One region of the Brevibacterium sp. Marseille-P9724 genome, then DNA from elsewhere that is predicted to be linked to it. Evidence: riboswitches for the same ligand, from Rfam matches in the RefSeq annotation. Region 1 holds a riboswitch; the other holds the start of a gene.

Region 1 (5,730 bases):
CGGTTCGCCGCCTTCGCGCTGAACACCCAGGCCGTCGGCGCTCATGAGTGTTTCGCCAATGCTCGGCGCGTACGAGGCAGGTAGGGCGGCATCGGGCAGCCACAGTCCGGCTGCCTCCAGTGAGGAGCGCAAGGCTTGGTCGCCCAGGATGGCGTCAGGGCTGCCGTCGGCGAGAACACCGCCTGGACCCAGAACCACAATCCGGTCGACGTGTTCGGTCCACACCGGCAGGCGGTGTTCGACGATCAGCATGGTCGCACCCGTGGCTTCTTGTGCGGCGATGATGGAATCGCGCACGGATTCGACGGCTGCCGGGTCGAGGTTCGCGGTGGGTTCATCGAGTACCAGCAGGCCCGGCTGCATCGCGACGACTCCGGCGATGGCCAGGCGCTGTTTCTGCCCGCCGGACAGGGCTGCCGTCGGGTGGGTCAGTGGGACGTCGAGGCCCACAATGTCGAGGGCTTCGGGGATTCGGCGGGCGATTTCGTCTGCGGGAATGCCGACATTGGCCATGCCGAAGGCCACGTCGTCGCCGACTTCGGCGAGGATCACCTGCGAATCGGGATCCTGCAGGACAAGCCCGGAGATTCCGCGGGCGGGGTCCGGTGGGAGGCCGTCAACAAGGAGTTCGCCGTACTGTTCGCCGGATTCATCCGGCAGCACACCGGCTACGGCGTGGAGGAACGTTGATTTTCCAGCACCCGAACCGCCGACCAGCAGAACTTTCTGCCCGGCTGAGATTTCCAGGTCGAGGTCGGAAACGGCTGGTTCGGCTCGGCCGGAGTGGTACCAGGTGAACCCGCGGGCGGACACTGCCGCGGGTCGGGATGACGAGGTGGTGGTCACTTATCTGCGGGACTTTCGCTTTCTGAGGGGCTCCCCCGGTGACCCGCCCCTTCGGGTGAGGATGCGGCGTGAGGTGGGCGGCGCCTCGGGCGCGGGTCGGTGCCGGATGCGAATCCGGTCAGCACTCCGGTCCGTCGGACGGCGCGGTAGACGAACCAGCCGCCCAGACCGGCGAATACGGGCCCTGAGACCAGGGCGCAGGCGGCGAAGACCAGCTGCCATTCGAAGGCCCAGCCGGCGTTCCAGAAGATGTTGTCGGTGATGGACACCGAAATGGCCGGTGCGAGGCCTGCGAGTACGGAAATGCCGAGGGTGTAGCGGCGGTAGCGGGTCAGGGCGAAGACGAGTTCGGTCATGATGCCCTGGCACAGGCCGGTGAACAGGATGACCGGACCGAAGACGGAACCGAGGAGGGCTTCGGTTGCTGCGGCGATGAGTTCGCACACGATTGCGGCGCCGGGTTTGCGGATGATGAGTGCTCCCACGGGCCCGGCCAGCAGGTAGAGGCCGCCGACCAGGCCCGTGGTGGGTGGGAACACGAGGTTGAACGGGACGTCGATGATGGGCCGCAGGGACGTCCACGCGAAGTACACAGCACCGAGTGCCACGGCGAGTACTGCCGCGACGATGATGTCAACGGTGCGCCATTTCAGGCTGCGTGTGGGCGTGGTGTGTGCGGTGTGGGTCATCGGGGTCTTTCAGTTCATGTGCGGTTGGGGGTTGTGTGCTGGCGGGGTGTGGTGCGAGCTGTCCGGTCTGTCCGAGCCTCGGTTCGCCCGGAGGCGAAGGCTGAGAGTGCGCCGGTGGGCACGATTGCCCGCCACAGCAGCCATGCACCCAGTCCCGAAATGATAATGCTGGATGCGATTCCGCAGGCGGCGTAGACGACCTTGAACGTCATAGCCCATTCGGCGAAGTACATGACGATTTCCCCGACAACCAGTGTGATGCCCGCTCCGAGGCCGGATAGGAGCATGACGGGCAGGTTCCATTTGCGGTAGAAGAAGGCCAGGAACACGATTTCGGCGCCGGCTCCCTGCAGGAGGCCGGAGATGATGGCGGTTGCGCCGAAGTGGGACCCAAGTACTGCTTCGACGGCGGCGGCGAGGGTTTCGGCGATGATGGCCGCACCGGGTTTGCGGACGATGATTCCGGCGAGTGGCCCTGCAAGCACCCAGATGCCGCCGAACAGGCCGACCAGCGGTGGGAATGCGACGGTCCAGAGTTCGAAGACGCCCCAGATGGCGGCGACTGCCCAGAAGACGACGCCGACAGCCACAGCGATGACGACAGTGACGATGATGTCAACGGTCCGCCAGCGCAGGCCGCTTTTTGTCTGCGGGCGCTGTGAGTGCGGGTTCTGTGGCTGGGCTGACGAGGCGGTGGTTGGGTTGGTGTGGTTTCGTGGGTTGGCTTGGTGTCCGGTTTGGACACGGTTGTCCTGTGTCATGAGTCCTCCTCAAGGCAAGGAGGGGTCAAGAGTGTGCTCGACTTCCTTCGCCGGTGCTAACCGGGCAGGTTCGAGGGTCTGCGGCATCGCACTCTCAGCGCCCTTGTTCGGATCTCTAGGTCTGATCCGAGGCGCTCCCCTGTCGTACGGGCGCAACTTTAGCAAGGACAGTGCGCTGGCGCTCAGGTTTGGGTGGTCTGAACGGCGGCATAGGGAGGCTTCAACTGAACGGAAAGAATATTTCATTTCATTAGCAGCAGGCCGACGGCTCCGGTAGGCTTTCCGCAATCCGTCCGCCAAAGCGAAGGAATACGATGTCGTCATCAGCGCAGACAGACACCGAAAGGCAACGCGGCACATGGCTTGTCAATCTATTGACTGGAATTGAGCGGGCCGGCAACAAACTGCCCCACCCCTTTTGGCTCTTTCTGCCCCACCCCTTTTGGCTCTTTGCCGGGCTTGCGGTCATCACCCTTCTGCTGAGCGCCCTTCTTTCGAAGCTGGGAGTCAGCGCGGTTTCACCAGCCGACAACAAGGAAGTCGCCGTCGTCAACCTGCTCAGCCCAGACGGCATCAACAAGATGATCACGGAAGCCGTGCCGAACTTCACCGGCTTCCCTCCCCTTGGCCTGATCATCATCGTGATGCTCGGAGTGGCAGTCGCCGAACAGTCCGGCCTCATCTCCGCTTCCATCCGCGGCGTGGTCGCCAGAGTTTCGCCGAAATGGCTGACATTCGTTCTTGCCCTTGCCGGGGTCACTGGTTCGGTTGCCTCCGATGCCGTCTACGTCGTGCTCATTCCGCTTGGCGCCGTCACGTTTAAGACAGCGGGACGTTCACCTGTGCTGGGTGCGGTTGTGGCATTCGGGTCGTGCAGTGCCGGCTTCAACGCTTCGCTGCTTGTCACCGCCACTGACGCAATTCTGGCTGGGCTTTCCACCAGTGCCGCTCAGCTGATCGACGAATCCGTCACCGTTTCGCCCGTTGCCAACTATTTCTTCTCAATAGCGTCTGCGATCGTCCTTGCTCTGATCGTCACACTGGTCACTGAGCTGCTGCTGGTTCGCACCACGAAGGACATGATCGATGACGAGCCTGACGAAGATGCTGCCTCAGCGGATGATTTCCGTCTTAGCCCGGCCGAGAAGCGCGGAGTCATTCTGGCCTTCATCGTCGGCTTCGTCTTCCTCGCGGTCTACCTTGCCGCCCTCCTGTGGCCGAATTCCATCTTCCATGGCGAAGAGGGAATTCTCGACAGTCCGCTGCTGAGCGCCATTGTCGTGCCCATCGCGCTGATGTTCGCGGTTGTTGGTGTGGTCTACGGTCTTGTGACCCGTTCCATCACGAAAGCGCAGGACATTCCGGAGATGATGGGCAAGGGCCTTCTTTCCCTGGCCCCCGTCATGGTTCTGTTCTTTGCCGCTGCGCAGTTCGTGGCCTATTTCAAATGGTCGAATATTGGGCCGATCATTGCGATCAAGGCGTCTGAACTTCTGCAGCAAGCACAGATGCCGACGCTGGTGATGTTCGCCGGGCTGGTGCTTCTGGTGGCGCTGCTGAATCTGCTGATCACAAGCGGATCCGCGCAGTACGCGCTGATGGCCCCGGTTATCGTCCCCATGTTTATGCTGTTGGGCGTGTCGCCCGAAGTCACTCAGATGCTGTTCCGCATCGGCGATTCGCCGACCAATATCATCAGCCCCATGAGCCCGTACTTCGCCTTGGCGCTCGGCTATGTACAGCAGTACTATTCGCGCGCCCGGATCGGCACTCTGCTTTCTCTGACCTTGCCGCTGTCTGTGGCGATGCTCGTGGGCTGGTTTGCTTTCTTCGCCCTCTGGTATGCCCTCGGCCTGCCGCTGGGCCCCGGTGTGCCGGTTCGCTGATCTTCGCTGCCTGTGAAAGGAGATAACTTTATGTCGCACGTACGTGCAGTGCATGATTTTGTCGAAAAGAACATCGAATCTGTCCTCGATGACCTCGACCGGCTTGTCAGTCTCGAAACACCGAGCAGCGATCGTCGACTGTTGGACAGATTTCTCCGGGAATTTGAGCCTTTTGTCGAGCAGCGCCTTGGCACGCCAGCCAAACGCCAGCTCCACAATGGCGGGGATCGGGGTGACGTCCTTGATCTCACATGGGAAGGGTCGCCCGGCGTTGAGGGCACGTTGCTGTCAGTCTGCCACTACGACACTGTTTGGCCAGAAGGCACACTTGCTGATTGGCCGCTGACCCGTAAGGGCGACGTTCTGACCGGCCCGGGCGTTCTGGATATGAAAGCCGGAATTGTGCAGACCATATGGATGGTCACCGCGCTGCGGGAATTGGCGATACCGCATCCTGCAATCCGCCTGCTGCTGACCGGCGATGAAGAGATCGGCTCTTCTGCCAGCCGTCCGCATATTGAAGATGCGGCATCCGAAAGCCTTCTGACCTTGATTGCTGAGCCAAGTGCCGGAGGGGATATCAAGGTACAGCGAAAGGGAACGGTGATGGCCGACATCACGGTTCAGGGAGTCGAATCGCATGCTGGCCTCGATCCAGAAAAGGGCGCAAGCGCGATCCATGAACTCGCCCGGCTTGTTGGCCGAGTAGCGGACCTTGCGGACCCGGAAAAGGGAACGACCATCAACGTTGGGATCATCAACGGCGGTTCCGGCAGGAATGTTGTTGCCGGTACAGCACGGTGTGAAGTCGACGTTCGCGTACAGGACGCTGATGAAGAAGACCGTGTTGTAGCGGAGCTGGAAGACCTTGCGCCATACGACAGCCGCTGCACCGTCACAACGGAGATTGATCGCAATCGCCCGCCGATGAACCCGAGTGAGCGGGTCAACGAGCTGGTCGCTGTCGTCGAAGCGATCGGCAATGAGCTGGGCAGCACGATTTCGACAAAGCCCGTGGGCGGAGCTAGCGATGGCAATTTCATTGCAGCCTTGGGGCTTCCGGTGATCGACGGCCTTGGCGGGATCGGTGCCGGGCCGCACGCTCGGCACGAGCACATCACCGTGAGCGGACTGCCCCGACAGACGGCTGTCATGGCCGGATTGGCAGCGCATTTGACCAAGTGACCCGCACTGGTGGTCACTGTTTGGCGCCTGTATTAGAAACGGCAGGTGAGATGCAGGCGAGCGCTGGACCGCTCATCTACTGGGGGTGAGTGCCGCCTCCACAAAGCCTATTGAACGGCCTTAGCGATTTCATAGAGCCGCGCTGGCATTGGTCGTTCAAGTTCCCACACGATCTGCATGGGTTTTTCGCCCTCGTGACTGACGTACCGCGCATTACCCAGGCAGGTGTACGGTTCGGTGCCGATCTCACCGACCTTGGCTTCACGCACAAACAAAACAACGTTCGAACCATCACGTTCGTGGTTGATGTACCTCTGTCCGGTAGGTGATTCCGCCCGCGTCAGGCTTTGCGATTCCCAGTGG
Region 2 (5,730 bases), on a different contig from region 1:
AATGCCGAGAGTGTGGCGGGTGGTGGATGCTGCACCGCCTCCGAAGCCCACCAGCACCCCGGCGGCACCGGTGCGCATGAGGTGCAGGGCAGGTGTGTAGGCGCTGACACCGCCGACGATCACGGGGACGTCGAGTTCGTAGATGAACTGTTTGAGGTTGAGCGGGTCGGTTGTGTTGGACACGTGTTCGGCGGAGACCGTGGTGCCGCGGATGACGAAAAGGTCAACCCCGGCGTCGACGACGGTCTGGTAAAACTCCTGGGTCCGCTGCGGTGTGAGCGCACCGGCAACGGTCACACCGGCTTCGCGGATCTGCGCCAGGCGGGCCGTGATGAGTTCGGCCTTGATGGGTTCGCGGTAGATCTCCTGCATGCGCTCGGTGGCGCGCTGGTCGTCGAGACCTGCGATTTCGTCAAGCAGCGGCTGGGGGTCTTCGTAGCGAGTCCACAGACCTTCGAGGTCGAGCACACCGAGCATGCCGAGTCGGCCCAGAGCAATGGCTGTTGTCGGGCTGACGACAGAGTCCATGGGTGCGGCAAGGTAGGGCAGGTCGAACTGGAAGGCGTCGATCTGCCAGTGGAGTGAAACATCCCGGGGATCGCGGGTGCGCCGCGAGGGGATAACCGCTACGTCGTCTAGTGAATAGGCCCTGCGTCCGCGCTTTCCGCGGCCGATTTCCAACTCTGTGCTCACGTATCCCAGCTTATCCCAGCGCACTGACGCGGTGCGGGTGGGCGGCACCTCGTCAATCAGGGCTTCGGCGTCGTCCAGTCCTCGTAGACGTGGGCGCTGGCCCAGAAGTGCAGTTCGTACAGGCTGGCCTGTTCGAACACGGCCTTCATTTCGGCGCGCATTACCGGGGTGGCCTGTTCCATTTCGCGTTCGAGGATCGCAACGGCTCCGCGGGTGGCTTCGTCGAATTCGGGGCTGTCGTACATGGTGATCCACGAAGCGAAGGGGTGCCCGTCGAGGTTGGATCCGGCTTTCTTCATGAGCACCTTGCCGATGTGGGCGTACACCCAGAAGCACGGCAGCACACCGGCGACACCCACCTCGTAGGGGCGCAGTGCGGCTGTGGCCATGAGGAATGACACGTAGCCCAGGGAAGTGGGACTGGCGATGACGGTTTCGGCGTCACGGCCTTCGTCCGAGCCGCGCTCACCGTGGCGCAGACCGCGAGCCTGCGCGGTTTCCTGCTGGATTTCCCTGACCAGCGGGGCGAAGCCCTCGTCTGCGAAGACGGCTTCGTGGAGTTCGTTTTCGGCAACAACGGCTTCTGATGTCGCTCCTGCCCAGAACTCCATGTCGTCGTTGCGGGAGGACTTGCTCGACAGCTGGGCCATTGCCCGGCCGTAGCCGTCCAGGTAGACCTCGTCCTGCAGCAGGTAGTGGACGAAGACCTTCGGGTCGAGGCTGCCGTCCGAGAGCTGTTCGATGAAGGGCAGGGCTTCGATGTCGTTGATGATGGGGGCCACGTGTTCCCAGAGTTCACGGCTGTGGGGGCCTGCGATGAATTCGCTCATTGTGTCTCCTGACAGTCGTTTTGCGGTCGTTGTTCCGCTTCGGTCTATTGCAGGGGTGCGCTGATGTGCTCAGCACTGTGCGGACACTGCTGCAGCGTTCAGTGCTCTGCGCTCAGCGGGTGATGTCGACAATGTGGTCGACCGGCCCGTGGGCACCGTCGGAGTTCAGCGACAGCTGCCAGTCGGCTGCGCTGCCGATGGCGCGGGCCAGGTAGTCAAGTGCCGCACCGACGGCATCCCCCAGCGCCTCCCCGCTCGAAGCGCCCGCAGGGTCTTCTCCCGCAGCCTCCAGGGCGTGCCTGCGGTGGGCGACCTCTGCGGCTATGGCCGCCGAAAGCGTGCAGCCGGTGCCGTGGGTGTTGGCCGAAAAGACGCGCGGGTGGCTGAATTCGCGCCACGCGATGTCGTCGCCTTCGGCAACCGCGAGGATGTCTGTGACGATGGAGTCTGCTGCGTGCCCGCCTTTGAGAAGCACGGCCCTCGGCCCCATTTTCAGCAGGCGGGCGGCCTGTTCACGCATCTGTGCGGGAGTGCCGGCTTCGTCTTGTTCATCCCCCAGCAGGAGTGCTGCTTCAGGCAGGTTGGGAGTGATGAGACCGGCTTGCGGCAGCAGAGCAGTGCGCACCGCGTCGATTGCGCTCTCTGCCAGCAGTCGGTGGCCGGAGGTTGCGACCATGACGGGGTCGACCACCAAAAAGCCCAGTCTGCCGGCCGCCGCATAGTCTGCCGTGGTCTGCACGAGTTCCGGTGTGCCTAGCATGCCGGATTTGCTCGCGTCAACGTGGATGTCATCGACGACCGAATCGAACTGGTCGATTACGAAGTCGTGGTCGATCTCGTAGATGCGGCTGACTCCGTGGGTGTTCTGCGCTACGAGGGCCGTGATGATGCTGGCTCCATATGCGCCGCGAGCCGTGAAGGTTTTCAGATCCGCCTGGATTCCCGCACCGCCGGAAGGGTCGGTGCCGGCGATGGTGACGGCGACGGGAGGACGATGGTCTGCTGCGGTCATAAGCTTTCTCCTGTGTAGGCCGCCAGAATGTCCCGGGCTGCTCCGGCCGGGTTTGTTGCGGTCATGATGGCTGACACAACGCAGATTCCCGCGGCACCCGTACCGCGCAGCGCTGCGGCGTTGTGGTCTTTGATCCCGCCGATGGCAAATGCGGGCAGGCCCGCTTTTCCGGCGCGGTCGCGGAAACCTTCCGGGCCGATGGCACTGCGTCCGGTCTCTTTGGTCTGGGTGGCGTACACCGGCCCGATGCCGACCAGATCGACGTTCTGGCTTCGAGCGCGCGCAAAGTGTTCGGGCTCCTGGGCTGAAACACCCAGCAGCGGTTCCGCACCGATGCGCTGGCGCACATCGTCTGCCGACATGTCGCCTTGACCCACGTGCACGTGGACTTTTCTGCCGCGCTCCAGAAGGCGGGCTGCGACATCGACGCGGTCATTGACGAAGACGGGGACGTCAGTTTTGATGCTGTGCTCAGCGCGTGCGCGCTCAACGGCATCGAGCACGCTCAGGGTGAGCTTTTCGAAGCCTGCGTCGTCAATGTGCTTATCGCGCACCTGCACGATGCCCACTCCCCCGGCAACTGCCTGGGCGACGGTCTCGGCCACCGTGCGCCCGGCGCTTTCGGCCATGGCGGTGTCAGTGACCAGGTAGAGGTCGGTGCGGTAGTCGGACAGGCGGTCCAGTGGTGCGCTCATGCGGTTCCTCCCGTTGTCCACGCGGTCTCAATGCGGGCCAGGTCGTCTGGCCCCACGGCGTGCAGGCCATCGAGGAAGTGCGCGGCGAATGTTCCGGGTCCGCTGGCTTGTGTGTGGGCTGCCTGGGCGGCCGAGGTGAAGTGCAGGTGCGCTGCTGCCGCGGCCATGCCTGTTCTCACCCGGGGGCTGAGGTCCTGTGTCTGCCGGGTGTGGGCAGCTGTCGCGGCGTAGGCGGCGGTAAGCGCTCCGAGCGAGCACCCGGTGCCGATGACGCTGGGCATATAGGGACTGCCGCCTGTGATCGTCACGGTGTGGGTTGCGGAGTCGTCGGCGAACACAATGGCGTCAGACTCCCCAGAAACGGCGGCGACAATGCCGGCCTGGGCGAGGCTTGCCGCGGCTGCCAGGGCGTCGTCGACTGAGTGCGTTGAGTCGGTTCCGCGGGCGCTGCCGGACTGCTGGGCCAGGCCGATGATTTCGGAGGCATTGCCGCGCACAATGGCCGGGCCGCTGTTCAGAGCGCGCATAATCCTGGAGGTGCGGTGCGCGGAAATCCCAAAGCCCACGGGGTCGAGCACCCACGGTTTGCCGGACTGAGCGAAAGTGTCGATGGCACCGTCAGCTGACAGGTACTGGTGCGATGTTGGTGTGCCGAAGTTGATGAGCAGGCCGTCTGCGATTTCGGCGAAGTCTGCAGCGTCGGCTTCATGATCGATCATGGCGGGGCTGGCACCTGCCGCCAAAAGCACATTTGCGGCGAACTGCTGAACGACCGTGTTCACAATGCACTGCACGAGCGGCGTGCGCTGCCGCAGAGTTTCAAGCAGTGCGCCCGCATAGTCTTTGAGTTCCATGACATCCCTTCGCTGGTCCTAACCACACAGGTTCAACGGGTTAATCTCAGCCGCCGCGTGGCGGCACCCCGTGTCACTTCGCTCACCCTAACACCCACCCCTGACACAGACCGACAGCGCAAGCCCACGACGCAGACCCAATCCTGTACCGCAGACCAGCGCAGCGGGCCCGGCGGCCGCGACCTCCGCCTCGTGAGCAGACAGCTGTGCGCCCGGCCATAGGCACGGGCGCACAGAAGACGATCACAGACAGCCGGATCGGCTGCGGCGGATCAGTGGTAGTTGGGGGCTTCCTGGGTGATCTGAATGTCGTGCGGGTGGCTTTCCTTCAGACCCGCCGTGGTCAGGCGCACGAACTGGCCCTTGGCCTTCAGTTCGGCAATGGAGCGCGCACCCACGTAGAACATGGTCTGGCGCAGGCCGCCCGTGAGCTGATAGGCCACCTGGCGCAGCGGACCGCGGTAGGAAACGCGGCCCTCAATGCCTTCGGGCACAAGGTCGGTGTCGGTGACGACATCGGCCTGGAAGTAGCGGTCTTTGGAATAGGAGCGTCCCTTGCGCGGAGCCATAGCCCCAAGTGAGCCCATACCGCGGTATGCCTTGTACTGCTTGCCGTTGACCAGGATGAGTTCGCCGGGGCTTTCCTCACAGCCTGCCAGCAGCGAACCGAGCATGACCGAATCGGCACCGGCGACAAGAGCCTTGCCGATGTCGCCCGAATACTGCAGGCCGCCATCGCCGATGACCGGCACACCGGCTTCGCGGGCAGCCTGGTAGGCCAGGTTGATTGCGGTGACCTGCGGGACACCCACACCGGCGACAATGCGCGTGGTGCAGATGGAGCCCGGGCCCACACCCACCTTGATGGCGTCAGCCCCGGCGTCGATGAGCGCCTGAGCTCCCGCGCGGGTGGCCACATTGCCGCCGATGACCTGCACGTCCTTAAACGCCGGATCCTTTTTGAGCGACGTGATCATGTCGGTCACACCGCGGGCGTGGCCATTGGCGGTGTCGACCACCAGGACGTCCACACCTGCTTCGGCCAGCAGACCCGCCCGCTCAAAAGCATCGCCGTAGAAGCCGACCGCAGCACCCACGAGCAGGCGGCCTTCGCCGTCCTTTGAGGCGTTGGGGTATTCGTCGCGCTTGACGAAGTCCTTGACCGTTATAAGGCCCTGGATCTTGTTGTTCTCGTCAACCAGCGGAAGCTTTTCGATCTTGTGCTCCGCCAGCAGTTCGTAGGCCTTTTCGGCGGACACATTGTGGGGAGCGGTGATAAGCGGCATCTTCGTCATGATTTCGCCGACCGTGGTGGTGGCGAAGTCAGTGCGCGGCACAAAGCGGAGGTCGCGGTTGGTGATGATGCCCACGAGAGTGTTGTCATCATCAACCACCGGAAGGCCGGAAATGCGGTACTGACCGCACATGTGGTCAAGCTCTTCGAGTGACTTTTCAGCAGTGATCGTCACCGGATCGGTGATCATTCCCGATTCCGAGCGCTTCACATAGTCGACCTGAGCGGCCTGATCTTCTTTCGACAGGTTGCGGTGAATGATTCCCACACCGCCGAAGCGGGCCATGGCGATTGCCATGCGGGATTCCGTCACGGTGTCCATAGCGGCTGAGACCAGCGGAACCGCAATGTC

The links. A riboswitch is a leader RNA that binds a small molecule or an ion and turns the genes downstream of it on or off. The one in region 1 is predicted to bind thiamine pyrophosphate.
Region 2: it holds a riboswitch for thiamine pyrophosphate, as region 1 does, so the genes downstream of both, thiM (hydroxyethylthiazole kinase) here and GC119_RS05340 (ECF transporter S component) in region 1, are expected to answer to the same signal.

What each region holds. Positions count from the first base shown of each region.
Region 1 is NZ_LR722992.1:118,409-124,138, forward strand. It holds gene GC119_RS05330 (ABC transporter ATP-binding protein) at 1-846, opposite strand, end outside; gene GC119_RS05335 (ECF transporter S component) at 843-1,535, opposite strand; gene GC119_RS05340 (ECF transporter S component) at 1,550-2,296, opposite strand; TPP riboswitch at 2,322-2,447, opposite strand; gene GC119_RS05345 (AbgT family transporter) at 2,611-4,182, shown strand; gene GC119_RS05350 (M20 family metallopeptidase) at 4,213-5,367, shown strand; gene GC119_RS05355 (DUF3427 domain-containing protein) at 5,475-5,730, opposite strand, start outside.
Region 2 is NZ_LR722999.1:3,666-9,395, forward strand. It holds gene GC119_RS09805 (GuaB3 family IMP dehydrogenase-related protein) at 1-693, opposite strand, end outside; gene GC119_RS09810 (TenA family protein) at 750-1,523, opposite strand; gene thiD (bifunctional hydroxymethylpyrimidine kinase/phosphomethylpyrimidine kinase) at 1,636-2,535, opposite strand; gene thiE (thiamine phosphate synthase) at 2,532-3,230, opposite strand; gene thiM (hydroxyethylthiazole kinase) at 3,227-4,084, opposite strand; TPP riboswitch at 4,072-4,165, opposite strand; gene guaB (IMP dehydrogenase) at 4,357-5,730, opposite strand, start outside.